Regions from separate parts of the Pseudarthrobacter equi genome, predicted to be linked through region 3. Evidence: predicted binding sites of a transcription regulator. Region 3 holds the regulator's gene; each other region holds the start of a gene.

Region 1 (6,810 bases), 1.4 Mb from region 3:
CGATGCGAGGCCGTAAATGTAGAAGTCGTAGTACTCCAGGGCCGAACCCACGGAGCTGGCAAGAGTTGCCCTTCGCAGCTGCTCCGGATCGACGACGGCGCCGTCCGCATCGGTCTGCGGTGATTTAGTACGAGTTGTCACGAGAACTCCCTCTAATGCACTCCAGGCCCCCGTTGGCCTGGTGGGATAGCGACAACACCTGTTGTGTCGATCACTATGCTGAACACAATACAGCAAGCTGAACAACTGGCAACAGTTTTTTGTTTTGTTGAGAAGCGGCGTTCCTCTGCGGCTTGGAGTCCGCGGCCGCGCTTAGCCCATAGGGTTGCCCAGCGAGTGCGCCAGCTCCTTGAGCTCCTTGACCATCTGCGAGCCCTGTTCCGGAGTGTAGGTGGCCTTCAGCGCGGTGACGGACAGGCCCAGGCTGGGACCGTGGGCGCCGCGCGTGGGAACAGACACGGCCAGGCACACCACGCCGGTGGTGCTTTCCTCGTCCTCGAAGGCGTAGCCCTGCTCGCGGATTTCGCGCAGCTGCGACTTCAGTTCCGCCCCGGTGCGCAGCGACTTGGGCGTGAGGACCGGCAGTTCGGCGTCGTCAGGGAACATCCCTTCGATGTCGTGCACGTTGAGCCGGGCGATCAGCGCCTTGCCTACGGCGCAGAGGGATACCGGCATCTTGTCGCCGATATTGGAGGTCAGGCGGACTGCGGGGTGGCCCTCGTAGCGGGCGAGGTAGATAACGTTGGTTCCGTCCAGCATGGCGATCCGGACGGTCTCCCCGGAGAGGACGGAGGCCTGTTCGCAGTAGCGGTAGAACTCCTGGACCTCGTCCATCCGGCCCAAGTAGGCAGCGCCGAGTTCCACCAGCTTGCGGCCCAGGGTGAATTCCGCTCCCTGCCGGGTGATCAGCCGGGCTTCTTCGAGCGCCAGCAGGAGATTGGAGGTGGAAGACTTGGGAATCCCCACTTCGCGCGAAAGGTCGCTGAGGGTCAGCCGCCCCGTTGCAGAAGCCGCCAGCGCATCCAGGACGGCGGCCGCACGCGTGACTGCCGGCGCCGGCGAGGCGGCTCCCGACTTGTCCGGTGAAGCGGGGGTGCGGGAATCGGCCATGATTCTCCTTAGGTTGCCGGGACTGACTGCAGTGTCCGTTCAGTCAACTGAACGCTATCCATCATAAGTGCCCCGGCGAATGTGCGGTCCCGAAGAATACGGGAGCGGCCCGTCAACCCACCGCGCTGGCCAGGGTTCCGACGCCCTCCACCACGATGTCCACGCGGTCGCCCGGCTCCACCGGCACCGCGGTGCCGGGCGCGCCAGTCATGACGACATCCCCGGGCTCAAGGGTCAGCCAGGAGGTGACGTAGACAAGGCAGTCCACCACAGAGGAGGGCAGGTTGAACGTCCCGGAGTTGGCCTTGGGCACTCCGTTGACGAAGACGCCGATGCCAGCCCGCTCGGGATCCGGAAGGGCGGTTTCTATCCACGGTCCGAGTGGCGTGTAGTTGACGCCGGCCTTGCCCTGGAAGTTCCGCTCGTCCACCGCGTTCTGATCCACGTTGGTGACGTCGTTGACGCAGGTGTAGCCGAGGACGTGGTCCAGGGCGTTCTCTGCGGTCAGGTCAGCTGCCTGCTTGCCGATCACCACGGCGAGTTCACCTTCTACGTTCACTGTGCCGCGGCCGCGTGCGGCGACGATCCGGTCGCCAGGTCCGGCCACTGTGTGGACGGACTTATGCCATGCCTGGATGGGCAGTGGGTGGTCGTTGAGGGTCAGGTTGTGGCCGATGCCTACCACTACCGCCGGGGCCACGGGAGCGAGGAGCTCCGCCTCACCTGCGGGGGTGGTGCCGCCCGTGAAGCGGAGCGGTGCCTCGAACGGGTCGACGATGTGGTGCCATGATCCGGCCCGTTCAACCGCGTGCCGGGTCCCGGACGCTGTGTTGATTCTGGCGATGCGCATTGGTTCTCCCGGTACTGGCTTAGTAGAAGTGGACGGTGTCCACGAGGTGGGGAAGCTCGCCGCCGTCGAGGAAGGTGCGGAGGTTGCTGCAGAACCGCTCGGTGATCAGCCGGTTTTCGGCGGCGCTGAGGGCTGACGTGTGGGGCGAGACCATAACCCTGGGGTGGCTCCACAGGGGGCTGTCCCGGGGCAGCGGCTCCACGGCGAAGACGTCCAGGCAGGCGTAGCCCACCTGGCCGTTCTCCAGCGCCTCCAGCAGCGCATCCTCATCCACCACGGTGCCTCGGCCAACATTGACGAAGGTGGTGCCGGGTTTCATGGCCGCGAACAGTTCCCGGTTGAAGAGTTTCTCTGTGTATTCGGTTCCGGGCAGGGTGTTGACAACGGCGTCTGCCGTGGCGAGGAGTCCGGGCAGGCCCGCGTTGTCCACCACCTGGTGGATGCCCTCGATGGGCTCAACGGTCCGCTTGGTGCCGCTGACGTTCATGCCGAGCGCCCTGGCGATCCGGGCCGTTTCCAGCCCGATTTCGCCCAGGCCGCTGATCACCAGGTTCGAGCCGTTGACCAGGCGGGTGGGTACCCGCAGGTCGGGCCAGGCCTTGGCGGCCTGGTCCTGGGCCAGCTCGGCGCTCCGTTTGAAGCCGTTCAGGATTCCCATCGCCGCAAATTCGGCGAGGGGAAGCGCGTGTACTCCGGCGGAGGTGGTGATCCGGAATTTCTGCAGGACGTCCTGGCCGAGCCCGGATGCCTTGACCGCTCCGCCTGCCCCCGCCGCCATGGCATGGATCCATTCGAGTGCGGGGTTATCCCGGGCGATGCGGGCCAGGCCCGCAGGGCTCTCATTGGGGAAGCCGTAGAGCACTTCGGCCCTGCCGAGCATGGCCCAGTAGCGTTCCTCCTGCCCGGGCGTGCGCTCGAAAGCGGGATCGCCGGCGTGGTCTGCGGGAAAGCGCTCCGGCGGGAGGAGGCCGGGCTCGTACAGGACGGTGATGGACGGATCGACGGCACGGATCTGGTCCACGAGCTCTGCTTCGAGCGGGACGGCGATGGCCACAGTCTTGGGAGAAGTCATCTGTTCACTATACTGTCTGCTGGCTAGCATGCTGAACAGTTTGGACTATGTTTCTGTCACTGCAGCCGGGTCATGCGGCTTTGACCACCGGAAGTTCGTCCCAATGGGTGGTGTACCGGGGCGAGCGCATGTCACGCTTCATGGTCCAGTCGAGGCCGGACTTGATGCCGGCATGTCCCAGCCCGATGGCCCCGCGCCCGAAGCGCCGGCTCACATCGTCAAGCAGCGGGCCGATGCCGCGTTCCTCATGCCGGTTCTCGAACAGTTCGAGCGGCGACTGGTTGCCGCTGGGCCGCAGGTCGGTCAGCATGATCCCCGCCTTGGCATATTTGAGGCCGTCCCGGATGTGGGGGAGCAGGGCATGTGCCGCCCTGGTCAGCAGCAGCGGGTCCGCCGTCGGCATCGGCAGCGAAACGCATACGGACGGGTACGCCTGCTCCTGTTGGCGGAAGGGTGACGTGGCGGCAAATGCCGTGAGCACTTTCGCCTGCAGGCCGTGCTTGGACAGCCTGGCGCTCGCCTGCTGCCCGTAAATGCTCAGCACCTGCCGCAGGCCGTCCGCACTGGCGACCGGCGTGGCGAACGATCGCGAGAAGATCAGCTGGTCCCGGCCGATTCGCTCCTCCTCCATGGGAATGCAGGGGGTGCCCCGCAACTCGAGGACGGTGCGCATCAGCACCACCGAAAACCTGTCCCGGATCATCACCGCATCGGCGCGGACCAGGTCCTGGACCGTGAAGATCCCCAGGACGTTGAGCCGCTTGGTCAGCCTTCCGGCGATGCCCCAGATCTCGTCCACGGGCAGCCGGGCCAGCAGGCTGTCCCGGACATCGTGGGGGACCGCCTCCCATAAACAGACCCCGTCAAAGGCCGGGTTGTTCTTGGCCCACTTGTTGCAGAGCTTGGCGAGCGTCTTGGTGGGTGCGATGCCCACGCATACGGGAACGCCCACATGCCTGCGGACGGCGTCCTTGATGGTGCGTCCGAGGGGTAGCAAGGTGCCGGCGTCCCCCTTGACCCCCAGGAACGCCTCGTCGATGCTGTAGACCTCCAACCAGGCCGAGTACCTGCCGAGCAGCTCCATGACCCGCGCGCTGATGTCGCCGTAGAGTTCGTAGTTGCTGGATTTCGCCACGAGGCCCCACTCCTTTGCCCGCGGCGCGAGCTTGAACCAGGGTTCACCGGTGGTGATGCCGAGTGCCTTCGCCTCGGGGGAACGGGTAACGGCGCAGCCGTCGTTATTGGACAGGACCACCAGTGGGCGGCCCTCCAGCGAGGGGTCGAAGGCCCGTTCCGCGGACGCGTAGAAACAGTTGACGTCTACGTGGGCGATCTGCGGCATGTGGCGCATGAGGGCAGGTTTAGCCACGGCGGGCCTCAGACATGGTGCAGGCACCTTGTGGCGACTCCCCAGATGGTCAGTTCGGAAAGCGCCGATACCTTGATGTCCTGGTACCGGGGATTTTCCGCCTGCAGGACGATTCCGGTGGCCGTGATGCGCAGCCTCTTAACGGTGAGTTCACCGTCCAGCACGGCAATCACGACGGACCCGTCCTTGGGTTCCAGCGCGCGGTTGACGATCAGCTCGTCCCCGTCGCTGATGCCGGCACCCTCCATGGAGTTTCCGGTGACCCTGACAACAAAGGTGCTGGTGATGTCCTTGATCAGGTGTGCGTTCAGGTCGATCCGCCCGTCGAAGTAGTCCTGTGCCGGCGATGGAAAGCCGGCCGCGACTGCCACGGGAGAGATCAATACCGAGAACAGCGACGCGCCTGCATCTATCACGCGAGGCCCGACAATAACGCCCACAACACACCCTTATTCGAATATTTGTTCGATAAGTTCAGTGTAGCGCCGGACGCCGACAATGAGCCCGGCGTTGGGTCATTGCGCTATGACATAGATGAATGTAAATATATACGTGTGTCTATGTCTTTGGAATTGACCGCGGTCCAAACGGTTGCTTGCTGCTCCCCGCTGGCGCGGGAGCCCTTGTCCCTGCCCGAGGCTGAGGGAATCGCGCCACTGTTGAAGGCCCTGGCGGATCCGGTCCGGTTGCGGCTGATGTCCCTGGTCGCCTCGCATGAGGGCGGTGAGGCGTGTGTCTGCGACCTGAACGACGCCTTCGAGCTGTCCCAGCCGACGATCAGCCACCACCTGAAAATCCTGCACGGGGCCGGTCTGCTGGACCGGGAGAAGCGTGGCGTCTGGGTTTACTACCGGGCCCGCACCGAGGCCCTTCAGAACCTCGCCACACTGATCGGGGGACAGGCGACGTGAGCGTCCTGGCGCGCAGAGCCGGTGCCGAGCTCGTCGGTACGGCATTCCTCGTGATAGCCATCGTGGGCTCCGGGATCATGGCGTCACGGTTGTCCCCGGACGACGTCGGGCTGCAGCTTCTGCAGAACAGCGTGGCCACAGGCGCCGCCCTGGTCGCGCTCATTGTCGCCCTGCAGCCGGTCTCCGCCTCGTTCAACCCCGTCGTCACCCTGGTCGAACGCGCCTTGGGCATGATTGACACCAGAACATCGGCGGCTCTGATCGGCGCCCAGTTCCTGGGCGGCCTGGTGGGCGCCCTTGCCGCGAACCTGATGTTCGGCCTGGACGCCGTCACGTTCTCCACGCGTGAAAGAGCCGGGGCCGGCCTCTGGCTCGGCGAGGTCATCGCCACCATCGGGCTGCTGCTGGTCATCTTCGGCACGGTCCGTTCCGGGAGGACCGACCGGGTCGCGTTCGCCGTCGGCGGCTACATCACGGCAGCGTACTGGTTCACGTCCTCCACCAGCTTCGCCAACCCCGCCGTCACGATCGCCCGGACCATCACGGACACCTTCGCCGGGATCTCCCCGTCGTCCGCTCCCGCTTTCATCCTCGCCCAGCTGGCCGGCGGGGCAGCCGGCTACGCCCTGGTCCGATTCCTTTACCCCGCCCTTGCTGCTTCCACCGCTGCCGCGGCGGTCGCGGCTGATCGAAAGGTGCTCTCGTGAGCCACAAGCCCTCCGTCCTGTTCGTCTGCGTCCACAACGCCGGCCGTTCCCAGATGGCCGCCGCGTTCCTCGCCACCCTGGGCAAGGGTGAGATTGAGGTCCGCTCCGCCGGGTCCCAGCCCGTGGACAAGGTCAATCCCGCCGCGGTCGAGGCGATGGCCGAGGTCGGTATCGACATGTCCGCCGAGATCCCTAAGATCCTCACCACCGAGGCCGTGAAAGGTTCCGACGTCGTCATCACCATGGGCTGCGGTGACGAGTGCCCCTACTTCCCGGGGAAGCGCTACGAAGACTGGGTCCTGGAAGACCCCGCCGGCAAGGGCGTCGACTCCGTCCGGCCCATCCGCGACGAGATCAAGACCCGGGTCGAGGCGCTGATCGCCTCCCTGACCCCGGCTACCGCATAACCCGTCACCCGAACGGCACCGTAAGTGCGCGCCGACGATTGAAATGAGGACAGCATGACAGCACAGGACTCCCTGCCGGTCGCCGTGATCGGTGCCGGACCCGTCGGCCTGGCAGCGGCCGCGCACCTGCTCGAACGCGGCCTTGAACCGCTCGTCCTCGAAGCCGGCCCCACCGTCGGAGCCGCAGTGCGCGCGTGGGGCCACGTCCGGGTGTTCTCCACCTGGCAGTACAACCTCGACGCCGCCGCCGTCCGGCTGCTCGAGGCCACTGGTTGGGAAGCGCACCGTCCAACCGCACTGCCCTACGGACACCAGATCGTCACCGGCTACCTCGAGCCCCTGGCCGCCACCACCGCACTCAAACACCGGATCCGGACCGGAGCC
Region 2 (6,810 bases), 1.7 Mb from region 3:
TCGACAACCACCCATGGGCCTGGGCGAAGCAGGAGGACGGGGAGCGGACGCACCGCAACGCCGAGGGCAGCCGCTGGAGCGCCGGGAAGGACCTGTCCTTCGTGCCGCTCCGGCCCGACCTGGTGGTGGAGGTCCGCTACGACCACATGGAAGGCGAGAGGTTCCGCCACACCGCCCAGTTCAACCGCTGGCGGCCGGACCGGGATCCGGAGTCCTGCACGTACGCGCAGCTGGAGGAGCCGGTGAACTTTGACCTGGCTTCCGTGCTGGAGACCGGCAAGCCTTAATTATGCAGGGCGCAGGCCCGCTGCCGGGCCGCCGTCGTGCACTCCTGCCCAGTTACCGGCACCCCGCCGCTGCCCACAGCTTGGAAAAGCCCGCCACCGCCGGGCTTTGCAGGAGGTGGCGGGCTTTGTCCGGTCGCTAACCGGGAAGGAGTGTACGGGCGGAGGGCCTACTTGAGGCCGAGCTCCTTGGTGGGGGTCTTGTAGGATTCCTTGGCCGTCATGGCCGAGACAGCAGCGATGACGCAGATGACCGCGGTGAAGATGCTGATCTGCACCCAGCCGCCCGGCTTGATGCCACCCATCGCGGCCACGATGGCCGGAGCGAACCCTGCCATCAGGAAGCCCAGCTGCGTGCCGATGGCCAGGCCGGAGAAGCGGACCCTGGTGCTGAACATTTCGGCGTAGAAGGACGGCCATACGGCGTTGGCGGCGGCGTAACCGCAGGAGAACATGCCGATCGCGGCCAGGAACATCAGCGGGACGCTGCCGGATTCCAGGCTCAGCAGGAACAGCGGGGTGAGCACCGCACTGGCCAGGGCGCCGTAGATGTAGACGGGCTTGCGGCCGATCTTGTCTGCCAGCATGCCGAAGAGTGGCTGGGTGCCCAGGGCTACCAGGTTGGCGCCCACTACGAGCCACAGTGTGGTGGTGCCGTCCACGCCGGCCACGGTCTTGGCGTAGCTGATGGCGAGGGTACCGAACACGGTGGACACGGCGGCGATGAAGGCACAGCAGATCACGCGGAGCACATCGCGCCAGTGGCCCTTGAGGAGGTCGGCGACGGGAAGCTTGGAGATCTGGGCGGACTTCTGGGCTTCCGCGAAGGCGGGTGGCTCGTGCAGGGTGCGCCGGATGAAGAACGCCACCACAACCACCACTGCGCTGAGCCAGAACGGGATGCGCCAGCCGATGCCGTACTTGATCTCGTCCGGCAGGGCGAGGACGGGGATGAACACCAGCGCTGCGAGGATTTGGCCGCCCTGGGTACCGGTCAGGGTCCAGGACGTGAAGAAGGACCGGCGGTTGTCCGGGGCGTGCTCCAGGGTCATGGAGGAAGCACCGGCCTGTTCGCCGGCTGCTGAGAGGCCTTGGCAGAGGCGGGCCAGCACCAGCAGCGCGGGAGCCCACCACCCTACGGTGTTGAAGTCCGGCAGGCAGCCGATGAGGAAGGTTGAAGCACCCATCAGGACGAGGGTGAACATCAGGACTTTCTGCCGGCCCACCCTGTCGCCGAAGTGGCCCAGGATGACGGCGCCCACCGGCCGCGCAATGTACGCGAAGCCGAAGGTGGCGAAGGACATGATGGCCGCGTTGGCGTCAGCGCTGGGGAAGAAGACCGTGGGGAAGATCAGTGCGGCCGCCGAGCCGAAGATGAAGAAGTCGTAGTATTCGACGGCGCTGCCCAGGAAGCTGGCGAGTGCGGCTTTCTTGGGGGTGCCGGTATGCGTGGCGGTGCCCGCTCCGGCGGAAGGAAGTGTCTGGCTCATGGAGTTCCTTTGTGTGACGGCATTGTCGCGGATGGTTCAGGAGTCGCAGCCGCCGCGGCCTGGGTGCGGGCGGGGCGCGATGCGGCTGGAGTCCTCTCAAGACCCGAGCGAGTAGCCACATGGTGAGAGCTACTTGTGCGATACAGCAATGATGGCTGTGAGGGCTGTCACTTGTCAAGGAAATAATCACCATCTAGAAATAGCTCTCACATTGTGGCAACATCGACGCATGAGTGTGAATCAAGCCACAATGGCCGATGGTGTCCAGGATGATCCGACGGGAGGGGGTGGCCCTGCCATTCCTGACGTGCAGGGTGATTCCCCGGAGGCGGCCAAGGGTGCCGGCCGGAAGGGCGCCGAACGGACCGACATGGTGGGCAAGGCCCTTGGCCTGTTGGTGCTCCTGGGCGAAGAGCCGCGCGGTGCCAGCGCAGCGGAGATTTCGCGGCGCGCGGAGCTGCCCTTCAGCACCACCTACAGGCTCCTCGGCTCGCTCGCCCGCGACGGTTTCGTGGACTATGAGCCGGATGGCCGGCGCTACCATCTGGGCCTGCGGATCTTCCAGCTGGGCCAGCGGGTGTCCAATCATCATGGTTTCGCCGGAGCCGCCCTGCCGGTCCTTCGCCGGGTCACGGAGCAGACCGGCGAGGCCACCATCCTCAGCGTTCGCGACGGCCATCACCACCTGACGGTCAACAAGGTGGACGGCCCGCAGATGTTCCGGGTGACCAGCGACCCCGGCCACCTGGGCTCGCTGTCCGCCACCGCCGTCGGCAAGGCGCTGGTGGCCTTTGCCGAGGACGCCGAGCGCGAAAACCTCCTCGCCGAGCTGCCGCTCGAGCCGCTGACGGAAAAGTCCATCACAGACCGCGATGGCTTCCGCCGCGAGATCGAGCAGGTGCGCCGCCAGGGCTACGCCGTGATGGACGAGGAAAACGAGATCGGCATGCGTGCCGTCGCGGTCCCGCTGCTCAACAGCCAGGGGCACGCCTTTGCGTCGCTGGCGACGGCGGCTCCGGTCTTCCGCATGACCCTGGACGAGCTGAAGGCGCACGTATTGCTCCTGCAGGATGCTGCGGCTGAGCTGGCCGCGCGGCTTCCGCAAAGGTAGCCCCGCCCTAAGTGTTCGCTAGTCGAACATTAGTGCGCAGAATGAACAATTGCTGTACTGTAATCCCTGTCACCGGCGTGCCGCCCCGCGGCCCGGTGCCGTTACCAAAGGAGCTGCACGGATGAGCCAACGAACTGAGTCCTACCTGGTGGGACTGGTTGGAGATGGCGTGACGCCATCGCTCACCCCGCCCATGCACGAACGGGAAGGTGACGTGCAGGGCCTGCGCTACCTGTACCGCCCCATTGACCTCCTCGAACTTGGCCTGGCGGGGGACTCCGTGGGCGAGGTCCTCCGGAGCGCCCGCACGCTGGGCTTCAATGGCCTGAACATCACGCATCCCTGCAAGCAGCTGGTCCTGCAGCACCTGGATGAGGTGAGCCCTGATGCCCGCCGGCTCGGTGCCGTCAACACCGTGGTCATCCGGGACGGCCGCTTCATCGGCCACAACACCGACTTCTCCGGCTTCGCCGCAGCCCTCGCCTCGGGTCTCCCCGGCGCCCGGTTGGACCGTGTGGTGCAGCTCGGCGCGGGAGGTGCCGGGTCCGCCGTCGCGTACGCCCTGCTCAGCGCGGGCGTGACTGTGCTGGACCTGGTGGACATGGATCCCGAACGGGCGGCCGCACGCGCAGCGGAATTGTCCGGCTTTTTCCCTGACAGCACCGTCACGGCACGCACCACGGCGGAGCTGCCGCAGCTCATGCCCCTGGCCGACGGCCTGGTGCACTGCACCCCGGTGGGCATGGCCGCGCACCCCGGCGTTCCGCTGGACCTGCAGCTGCTCGAGCCCAGGCACTGGGTGGCTGACATTGTCTACCGGCCCATCGAGACCGAGCTGGTCCGCGGCGCCCGCGCCAAGGGCTGCGAGGTCCTGGACGGCGGCCGTATGGCCGTGGGCCAGGCTGCCGACGCCTTCCGGATCTTCACCGGCCTCGACGCCGACCCGGAGCGGATGCGCAGCCACTTCCTTGAGCTTGTGGCCGCCGAGGAGGTGGCTGCCTGATGCGTACTGGTATCGCCACCGTCTGCCTTTCCGGCACCTTGAAGGAAAAGATGCAGGCCTGCGCCATTGCGGGCTTCGACGGCATCGAAATCTTCGAACAGGACCTGGTCACCTCACCGCTGAGCCCCGAAGACGTGCGGAAAATGGCCGCTGACCTGGGGCTGGGCCTGGACCTTTACCAGCCGTTCCGGGATTTCGACGGCGTCACCCCGGACCTGCTCAAGGCCAACCTCCGCCGCGCCGAGGCCAAGTTCAAGCTGATGTCCCGCCTGGGCATGGACACCATCCTGGTGTGCTCCAACGTTGCCACCGCAACGATCGATGACGACGGCGTCCGGGCAGAACAGCTGGCGCAGCTGGCCGGCCTGGCCGGGGACCACGGCGTCAAGGTGGCCTACGAGGCGCTGGCCTGGGGCAAGTACGTCAACGACTACGAACACGCCTACCGCCTGGTGGAGATGGTGGACCACCCCAACCTGGGCACCTGCCTGGACTCCTTCCACATCCTGTCCCGTGACTGGGACACCGCACCGATCGAACAGATCAACCCGGAGAAGATCTTCTTCGTCCAGGTGGCTGACGCCCCCAAACTGTCCATGGACGTCCTGTCCTGGAGCCGCCACTACCGTGTCTTTCCGGGCGAAGGGCAGTTCGAGCTCGCCAAGTTCATGGGCCACGTGGTCCGCGCCGGCTACACCGGCCCGGTGTCGCTGGAGGTCTTCAATGACGTTTTCCGGCAGTCCGATGTGGAGCGGACGGCCGTCGATGCCATGCGCTCGCTCATCTGGCTGGAGGAACAGAGCGCCAAGTGGCTCGGGGACAACGCCGGGACCGGCACGGACGGTGCGGCGGCAGGCGGCGCCGCCCACCGGCGTCGTTATCCCATGGAACTGGCCACGCTCCCCAAGGTGAACGAACCCGCCGGCTTCAACTTCGCCGAGGTGAAGGCGGACGATACCGCCCAGCTGGAGAGGCTCCTGGGCCAGCTTGGCTTCGGATTCGAAGGCCGGCACCGCACCAAAGATGTCCAGCTGTGGACCATGGGGCAGGCTCGGGTCATCATCAACGAGCAGGCTGCCTCGCACGCCGAGCCGTCCATCGCGGCCCTGGGGTTCGACGTCGATTCCCCCGTGATTGCCTCAGCCCGGGCCCAGCAGCTCAAGGCACCGGTGGTGGCCCGCAAGGTCCAGGCCGACGAGGAAGTCTTCCAAGGAATCTCCGCCCCGGATTCCACCGAGATCTTCCTCTGCCAGGGCAGCCCGGACGGCACCGCCGCGTGGACCCACGAATTCGGCGAAGGGCTCGAACACGCACGGTCCGCGCTGAATGCGGTGATCGACCACGTGAACCTGGCCCAGCCGTGGCAGCACTTCGACGAAGCCGTGCTTTTCTACACCAGCGCTCTCGCCCTGGAACCGCAGCCGTTCGCGGAGGTCCCCAGCCCCAGCGGCCTGGTCCGCTCCCAGGTCATGGAAACGGCCGACGGCGCCGTCCGGCTGGTGCTGAATCTCGCCCCCGTGCAGCAGGGCCACGCCCCGAAGACCTACCAGGAGCACATCGCCTTCGCGGTGGACGACCTCGTGGCGGCGGCACGGGCCGCCCGGTCCCGCGGCCTGGACTTCCTTGAGATCCCCGCCAACTACTACGAGGACCTGGACGCCCGGTTCGACCTCGCCCCCGGCTTCCTGGCCACGCTCCGGGAGCTCAACCTCCTGTACGACCGGGACGCGGACGGCGAGTTCCTGCACTTCTACACAGCCACCGTGGGCAGCGTGTTCTTCGAAATGGTGGAACGCCGCGGAGGCTACAGCGGCTACGGCGCCCCGAATGCGCCCGTCCGCCACGCCGTCCAATACGACTCACTGCACCGCTGACCACACAACGCACCAGAGAACACCCCCAGAAAGGAGCCGGACGTGCCGGAAGAGACACACGCCCAGCCTGAAACGGATGAGTCCGTACCGCCCGCCGAGCCGAAGGCGGCCCACCTGCCGCTGGACAAGGCCATCGAAACCCAGGCCGACCTCAGTGCCGAGATCAGCTCCATCGGCGAGGCCTACCGGCGCGCGCTCAAGGACGACGCGCAGCCGGAGGTCCAGCCCCGTTTGGACTACCCGCCGTACCGGAGCAGCATCCTGCGCCACCCCACCAAGAGCCTGCACCACACAGACCCGGAAACCATCGAGCTGTACTCACCGGCGTTCGGGCACCAGGACGTGCACGCACTGGAATCGGACCTGACCATCCAGCACAACGGCGAGCCCCAGGGTGAGCGGATCATCGTGGCTGGCCGCGTCCTGGACGGTGACGGCCGTCCGGTGGCCGGGCAGCTCGTGGAAATCTGGCAGGCGAACGCCTCCGGCCGCTACATCCACAAGCGGGACCAGCACCCGGCGCCCATCGACCCCAACTTCACGGGAATCGGCCGCTGCATCACCGGCCCGGACGGCTCCTACCGCTTCACCACCATCAAGCCCGGCGCCTACCCGTGGAAGAACCACCTGAACGCCTGGCGCCCGGCACACATCCACTTCTCGCTGTTCGGCACCGAGTTCACGCAGCGCATCATCACCCAGATGTACTTCCCCGGCGACCAGCTCTTCCCGCTGGACCCCATCTACCAGACCATCGTGGACCAGGGCGCCCGCGACCGGCTGGTGGCCAGCTACGACCACAGCCTCACTGAACCCGAGTGGGCCCTGGGCTACAACTGGGACATCGTCCTGACCGGGGCCAAGCGGACCTGGACCGAAAACGAGGCACTGGGTGCCGCCGGCGACGACGACAACGAATAGGCAGAGGACCACGCACATGAGCAACTCCACCAAACTCGTTCCCACCCCAGGCCAGACGGTGGGCCCGTTCTACGGCTACGCGCTCCCGTACGAGAAGGACAACGAGCTGCTGGCCCCCGGTTCGCCC
Region 3 (6,810 bases):
CAGTGCCGGCGCGCGTCAGTGGCCGGACTCGTTGGCCAGGATGCCTGTCAACCGGCCGGGAGGGTCAGCAGGTAGGCGGCGAGCAGGGACATGCCTGCCAGGACGTAGAACGAAACCTGGGTCCACAGGGGCTTGTGCTGCTGCCGGAAGGACAGGGCACCGCCCACCAGCAGGCCGGCCAGTCCCATCAGGACGATGGACCACATTCAGGCGCCGCCACTAGCGTCGCCGCTGCCGGTTTCCGTGGGCCGGCGCAGCGCGTCCACCCAGTTGCGCAGCAGCCGCGCGCCGGCATCGCCTGACTTCTCAGGGTGGAACTGCGTGGCGCACAGCGGCCCGTTTTCGACGGCAGCGATAAAGGGTGCGCCGTGTTCGGACCACGTCACCAGCGGAGGGGCCATCAGCGGCTGAATGACGTCGAAGTTCCATTCCTGCACGCCGTAGGAATGGACGAAGTAGAACCGCTCGCCTTCCACTCCGGCGAAGAGCTTTGAACCCTCCGGCACCTTGACGGTGTTCCAGCCCATGTGCGGAACGACGTCGGCCGGCAGCATCTCGACTTTCCCGGGCCATTCGCCGATGCCCTCAGCCTCGGTGCCATGCTCGACGCCGGCCTCGAAAAGTACCTGGAGGCCCACGCAGATCCCCAGGACGGGGCGGCCGCCGGCCACCCGGCGGCCGATGAGCCTGATGCCATCCACGGCTTTGAGCTCGCGCATGACCGTCTCGAAGGCGCCGACGCCGGGAACCACCAGGCCGTCCGCGTTCAGGACATCCTCGGGCTTGGCGCTGAGGATGACCTCTGCACCGGCCCGCTCGAGGGCGCGCACGGCCGACCGGACGTTGCCGGAACCGTAATCCAGCACCGTCACGGTGGGCTTGCCCTCCGGGGAAGCGGGCTTGCGTGATGCGGACGGGTCGATGATGGCACCGTCCTTCAGGATCTGGCCGCTCACAGGGCACCCTTGGTGGACGGAATGCCCTCAACCCGGGGATCGGGTTCGACGGCTGCACGCAGGGCACGGGCGAACGCCTTGAACTGGGCTTCCACAATGTGGTGGGGGTCCCGTCCGGCGATGACGTTCATGTGCAGGCAGATGCCTGCGTGCAGGGTGATGGCCTCAAAGACGTGGCGGGTGAGGGAGCCAGTGAAGTGGCCGCCGATCAGGTGGTATTCCTGGCCGGCGGGCTCGCCGGCGTGCACCAGGTAAGGGCGCCCGGAGACGTCCACCACGGCGTTGGCCAGGGCCTCGTCCAGCGGGACGGTGGCTTCGCCGAACCGGCGGATGCCGGCCTTGTTGCCCAGGGCGGTCCGCAGCACCTCGCCGAAGGTGATGGCAACGTCCTCCACGGTGTGGTGGACGTCGATGTGGGTGTCTCCCGTGGCTTTGACCGTCATGTCGATCAGCGAGTGCTTGCACAGTGCCGTGAGCATGTGGTCGTAGAACGGCACGGAAGTGTCGATGTCCGAGACGCCCGTACCGTCCAGGTTGATTTCCACGAGCACGGACGACTCGCTGGTGGCACGCTCCATGCGTGCGGTCCGGGCTGCGTCCGCGTTCGGTCCGGTGGAAGTCATGGTCAGGTGTCCTTTGTGGCAGTAAGGGGTGGTCAGGGCGTCCAGCGCCGGTTCTTCAAGTCTAGGCGGGAAGGGCCGGCTGGCCGGCAAGGATGCTTTCCAGGGAGGTGAGGAAGGCTGTGGTTTCCGTCTCAGTGCCGGCAGTAACCCGCAGGTGCCCCGGGATACCGACGTCGCGGATCAGCACACCCGCGTCCAGCAGTTCCTGCCAGACCTGGTGCGGATTCTCCAGTCCGCCGAAGAACACGTAGTTGGAGTCGGATGCCGCCGGCTTGAGGCCCATGCGGGTCAGCTCGGACACGATGCGGTCGCGCTGCTTCTTGATGTCCTCGACGTCAGCCATGAGGGCTTCGCGGTGCTGCAGGGCCGCCAGGGCGGTTGCCTGGGTGATGGCCGACAGGTGGTACGGGAGCCGGACCAGGCGCAGCGCGTCGGTTACTTCCGGGGCGGCTGCCATGTATCCGAGCCGGGCGCCGGCCAGCGCGAATGCCTTGCTCATGGTGCGGGAAACGATCAGCCGCTCCCGCCCGGGCAGCAGCGTCAGGGCGCTGAGCGTGCCGTCGTGGGCAAACTCGTGGTAGGCCTCATCCACGATCACGATGGCCTGGCTTTCGGCGCCGGCTTTGTAAACCGCTTCCACCACGTCCAGCCCGAGGCCGGTGCCGGTGGGGTTGTTCGGTGAGCACAGGAAAACGATGTTGGGCTTCAGTTCCCGGACCTGGCGGGCGGCCGATTCGGCGCTGAGGCCGTACCCGTCCTCACGCTCGCCCTTGATGTAGCCGGTGTCCGTGCCGCTGGCAAGCAGGGGGTACATGGAGTACGTGGGCGGGAAGCCGAGGGCCGTGCGCCCCGGACCGCCGAATGCCTGAAGGATCTGCTGGAGCACTTCGTTGGAGCCGTTGGCGGCCCATACGTTGGCCTCGTCGAGGCCGTGTCCCAGATACTCGGCAAGGGCCTTGCGGAGCTCGGTGAACTCCCGGTCCGGGTAGCGGTTCAGGCCGATGGCAGCCTCCGCGACCGCCGCCGTGATGGCGGCTGTGACGTCGGCCGGGACACCATGGGTGTTCTCGTTGACGTTGAGGAGGATGGGCACATCCAGCTGCGGGGCACCGTAGGGCGTGATGCCCCGGAGGTTGCTGCGGAGAGGAAGCCGGTTCAGGCGTTCAAGCTGGTCATTCACCTGAACAGTTTAGTGGGAGGTGCGGTCGCCCGAAAATGTGACGGTCCGCGCCTACCCATGCAACGTCGGCTCTGGGCAGCACACCTGCTGTTCCGGGACTTCGATACAGCCAGGGAGACGTGCCGCGAACCATTCCTAGCGTGTGGGGATGTACAGCTGCTGTCCCGGGAGAATCTTCCCGGCGGACAGGTTGTTGAGCTGCACGATATCTGCCACGACGTCCCTGGCGTCCCGCTCGGGCGCGAGGTCGGAAGCGATCCCCCACAGCGACTCACCCGGCTGCACGGTGACCGTGACGGTGGGGGTCACGGTCAGGTCCGCTGCGGAGTCGGAGGCCTTGGCCGGTGAGTTGAAGAAGCCGGCCAGTGACAGCAGGAGCGCTGCCAGCAGCACCAGGGGAATCCCGATCAGGACAATCTTGCCCCGCCGCGTGAGGCGCAGTGGTGGCAGCGGCGCCTGCTGGGCCCGTGCACCGTTGCCGTGAACGTCGAAACCGTGTGACCTGAAAGCGGATGTAGCTGACATGACCTTAGCCCTCCTGGACCGTACTGCGTCTGTTGGTGTTGCCTGCTGGTGCCGCCCCATGGTGCTGCCTGACCGGCTCCGTGTTCGAACGGCTGCTCGCCTTGTTAGAACACATATTCGAATACTGCTTGATTCAGTTTTAGCACCTATGGACGAACAATGTCGAGACTCGCTAGAACAAATGTTTGAAAAAGCCATGTGGCTGACCTACGTTTGGAGGCAGGAACATCCACTCCTGAAGTTGATCAGCAGGGTCTGACATTGACGGCGGGAACACTTAGTCCGGTGCAGTTGAAAGCCCGGTGGCAACCGAAAGGCAACGGCGAACATGGCAGCAGCAGCCACCGGGGGCAGGGCGACCTCGCAGCCGAAAAGGACAGCCAAGGGCTTGACGCCGCGGCAGAAGAAAATCCTCGAGACCATCCAGCGTTCGGTCAACGTCAACGGCTACCCGCCGTCCATGCGCGAGATTGGGGACACCGTGGGGCTGGCCAGCCTCTCGAGCGTCACCCACCAGCTCTCGCAGCTGGAAAAGCTGGGCTACCTGCGGCGTGATCCGAAGCGGCCCCGGGCCATGGAAGTCCTGATGCCGCTGACCCTCGACGGCGGGACCACCGGCAGGGCGGCCAGGCAGGCAGCGGAACCCGCGGCTGCGGCCTCCACGGGCATCACAGCGTCCGTCACGGAGTTGCCCACCGCGCTGGACACGGCCATGGTGCCCCTCGTCGGCCGCATCGCCGCCGGCGGCCCCATCCTCGCGGACCAGGTGGTGGAAGACGTTATGCCGCTCCCCCGCCAGCTGGTGGGCCAGGGCGAACTGTTTATGCTGAAGGTGGCCGGTGATTCCATGGTGGACGCCGCTATCTGCGACGGCGACTGGGTGGTGGTCCGGCGCCAGGCGGATGCCGCGAACGGCGACATTGTTGCCGCGCTCCTGGACGACGAAGCCACGGTCAAGACGTTCCGCCAGCGGGACGGCCACACGTGGCTGCTGCCCCAGAACACGCAGTACGAACCGATCCTTGGCGACCATGCCACCATCATGGGCAAGGTGGTTTCGGTCCTCCGCTCGCTGTAGCGTGGCCGCCGTCAACAACAGGCCACAGCAGTCCAGCCAATAAGGGAGGCGCCGTTCCGGGGAACGGCGCCTTCCTTATTGGGGTTTTCAAATGGTGCCTACGGCGTTTCCCCGGCCAGCCTCTCCAAGGCCGCGATCGCCGTCGTGCGGTCCGTCGTGGCCCAGAAGGGCGGCAGGGCGCCGCGCAGGAACCCGGCGTAGCGTTCCGTGGCCAGGCGGGAATCGAGGACCGCCACTACGCCCTTGTCGCCGGTGGAGCGGATCAGCCTGCCGGCGCCCTGGGCCAGCCGGATGGCGGCATGGGTGGCCGAGACGGACATGAAGCCGTTGCCGCCTGCCTGCGCCACGGCCCGGGAGCGGGCGGTCATGAGGGGGTCGTCCGGGCGGGGGAAGGGGATCCGGTCGATGACCACCAGGCGGCAGGAAACCCCTGGGACGTCAACGCCCTGCCAGAGCGACATGGTGCCGAACAGGCACGTATCCGGTTCGTCTGCGAACTGCTTGACGAGGGCCGTCATGGTGGAGTCGCCCTGGCACAGGACCGTCATGCCCAGCTTGGGCCGGAGTGCTTCGGCCGCCTCTTCGGCTGCCCGCCGTGAGGAGAACAGGCACAGCGCCCCGCCGTTCGAGGCGCGGATGAGTGCCTCCAGCTCTGCAAGCGATTCGGGTGACGCACCACGGCCCGGCTTGGGCAGGTGCCCGGCCACGTACAGGATCCCCTGCTTGGGATAGTCGAACGGCGAGCCGACGTCGATCCCGGTCCAGGCCGGCGCCCCTTCGCCCACGAGGCCCAATCCCCCGGCGGCGGGCTCGAAGGCAGAACCGATGGCCAGGGTTGCGGACGTCAGGACCACTGTATGCCCGGCGAAGAGCCCCTCACGCAGCCTCCCGGCCACGGACAACGGCGCGATATTGACCAGCGCAGGAGCACTGTCGTCAGGTTGGGTATAGCCCTGGCCGGGATCGAAGGTTCCGGCGCGCGAGATCCACACGACCTCGCGGTTCTCCTTTGCCGCCAATAGCCGTTCGGACAGTTCGAGGATGAGCATCAGGCGTGAACGCGCAAGCTGCCTGCCGCCGTCGGCCGTGTTGCTGCTGTCCCCCTTGGAGTCGGACAGCGCCGCCCTGCAGGCCTCGCGCAGCTGGTCCACGCAGTCGAGCTGTTCGTCGTTCAGTCCGTTGGGGAGCAGCCCGCTTGGGACGCCGGCAAGGGCCAGCTCCAGGTTCGCTGCGGCGGCGTTGAGCGCGTCCACGGTGATCGCCGTGTGTTTGCGGGCGCCTGAGGCAGCGGCGTGGACCATGGCGACGGAGAGCTGGCCGGACACTGCACCGGTAACCCGGTCCTGCAGCTCGTGGGCCTCATCCACCACCACAACGTCGTACTCGGGCAGCACCGCGAGTCCCTCGAACGCACTGACCGCGAGCATGGCATGGTTGGTCACCACGACGTCGGCATCGGCAGCGTCCTGGCGGGCCAGCTCGCTGAAGCATTCCTCGGCCAGGGGGCATTTCTGGGAGCCCAGGCACTCCATGGACGTCACGGACACCTGCTTCCAGGCGCGGTCCGTCACGCCGGGCAGGAGTTCGTCCCGGTCTCCTGTGGACGTCTTTTCCGCCCATTCCCGGAGCCGGACCACTTCCTTTCCGAGCTGGGACTGCGGCCCGCCGGCGGCTGCGGCGAAGTGCGGCACGCTGGTGTCCTCACCGAGGGAGAAGAGCTGCCCCTCGGAGGGTTCCTCGGAGGGAAACCCGCCTTCCAGCTTGTGCCGGCACACGTAATTGGACCGGCCCTTGACCAGCGCCACCTTGACCGGACGGTCGAGGGCCGGGGTGATGGCTTTGAGGAGCCGCGGCAGGTCCCTGCCCACAATCTGCGTCTGCAGGGCAAGGGTGGCCGTGGACACCAGGGCGGGCTTGTTGCTTTCAAGAGCATGGGCGATCAGCGGGATCAGGTATGCCAGTGACTTTCCGGTACCGGTCCCGGCCTGCACCAGCAGGTGGTTTCCCGTTTCGATGGCCTGCGCCACTTGCCGCGCCATTTCATGCTGCCCGGAGCGGCTTTGGCCGCCCATGGCGGAAACGGCCCGGTCGAGCAGCTCGATGACGAGCTGCCCGCCGGCCGTTTCCTTGGATTCAGTTGCCACAGCCTCAGGCATTGACGGCAAAGGATTCCAGTTCGGCGGCCAGGCCCTCGCGGACCTTCACCACCGCCCGGGTTCCGGCCTCGACATGGTCCATGCTGATGATCTCCGCGTCGGAGTCGTGCAGCTTGCTGATCAGGTCGCCGCGGTTGTACGGGATAAGGAGCTCCAGCTGGACGCCGGGACGCGGAATCGATTCGCTGATGGTCTTCAGCAGTTCCGCGATTCCCTCGCCGGTGCGCGCCGAAACCACCACATGGCGCGGTTCACGCTGCTTCAGCCGTTCCACCACGAAGGGATCTGCGGC

The links. The regulator LexA, encoded in region 3, represses DNA repair genes until DNA is damaged. The targets are predictions, from matches to a motif close to TCGAACANNTGTTCGA.
Region 1: the regulator LexA is predicted to act here: its motif matches at 4,855-4,870, upstream of BLT71_RS02430 (LexA family protein).
Region 2: the regulator LexA is predicted to act here: its motif matches at 2,908-2,923, upstream of BLT71_RS01055 (shikimate dehydrogenase).

The regions. Positions count from the first base shown of each region.
Region 1 covers NZ_LT629779.1:548,163-554,972, forward strand. Annotated here, with positions in the region: gene BLT71_RS02405 (MFS transporter) at 1-141, opposite strand, end outside; gene BLT71_RS02410 (IclR family transcriptional regulator) at 313-1,110, opposite strand; gene BLT71_RS02415 (fumarylacetoacetate hydrolase family protein) at 1,223-1,960, opposite strand; gene BLT71_RS02420 (D-2-hydroxyacid dehydrogenase) at 1,980-3,032, opposite strand; gene BLT71_RS02425 (Y-family DNA polymerase) at 3,103-4,383, opposite strand; gene BLT71_RS02430 (LexA family protein) at 4,410-4,841, opposite strand; gene BLT71_RS02435 (ArsR/SmtB family transcription factor) at 4,962-5,312, shown strand; gene BLT71_RS02440 (aquaporin) at 5,309-6,019, shown strand; gene BLT71_RS02445 (arsenate reductase ArsC) at 6,016-6,426, shown strand; gene BLT71_RS02450 (FAD-dependent oxidoreductase) at 6,481-6,810, shown strand, end outside.
Region 2 covers NZ_LT629779.1:242,238-249,047, reverse strand. Annotated here, with positions in the region: gene BLT71_RS01070 (ATP-dependent DNA ligase) at 1-287, shown strand, start outside; gene BLT71_RS01065 (MFS transporter) at 455-1,774, opposite strand; gene BLT71_RS01060 (IclR family transcriptional regulator) at 2,004-2,885, shown strand; gene BLT71_RS01055 (shikimate dehydrogenase) at 3,007-3,888, shown strand; gene BLT71_RS01050 (bifunctional sugar phosphate isomerase/epimerase/4-hydroxyphenylpyruvate dioxygenase family protein) at 3,888-5,762, shown strand; gene pcaH (protocatechuate 3,4-dioxygenase subunit beta) at 5,805-6,683, shown strand; gene pcaG (protocatechuate 3,4-dioxygenase subunit alpha) at 6,700-6,810, shown strand, end outside.
Region 3 covers NZ_LT629779.1:1,954,577-1,961,386, reverse strand. Annotated here, with positions in the region: gene BLT71_RS20570 (hypothetical protein) at 48-206, opposite strand; gene hisH (imidazole glycerol phosphate synthase subunit HisH) at 207-956, opposite strand; gene hisB (imidazoleglycerol-phosphate dehydratase HisB) at 953-1,579, opposite strand; gene BLT71_RS08850 (histidinol-phosphate transaminase) at 1,641-2,759, opposite strand; gene BLT71_RS08845 (LysM peptidoglycan-binding domain-containing protein) at 2,895-3,284, opposite strand; gene lexA (transcriptional repressor LexA) at 3,613-4,362, shown strand; gene BLT71_RS08835 (ATP-dependent DNA helicase) at 4,461-6,518, opposite strand; gene hflX (GTPase HflX) at 6,511-6,810, opposite strand, start outside.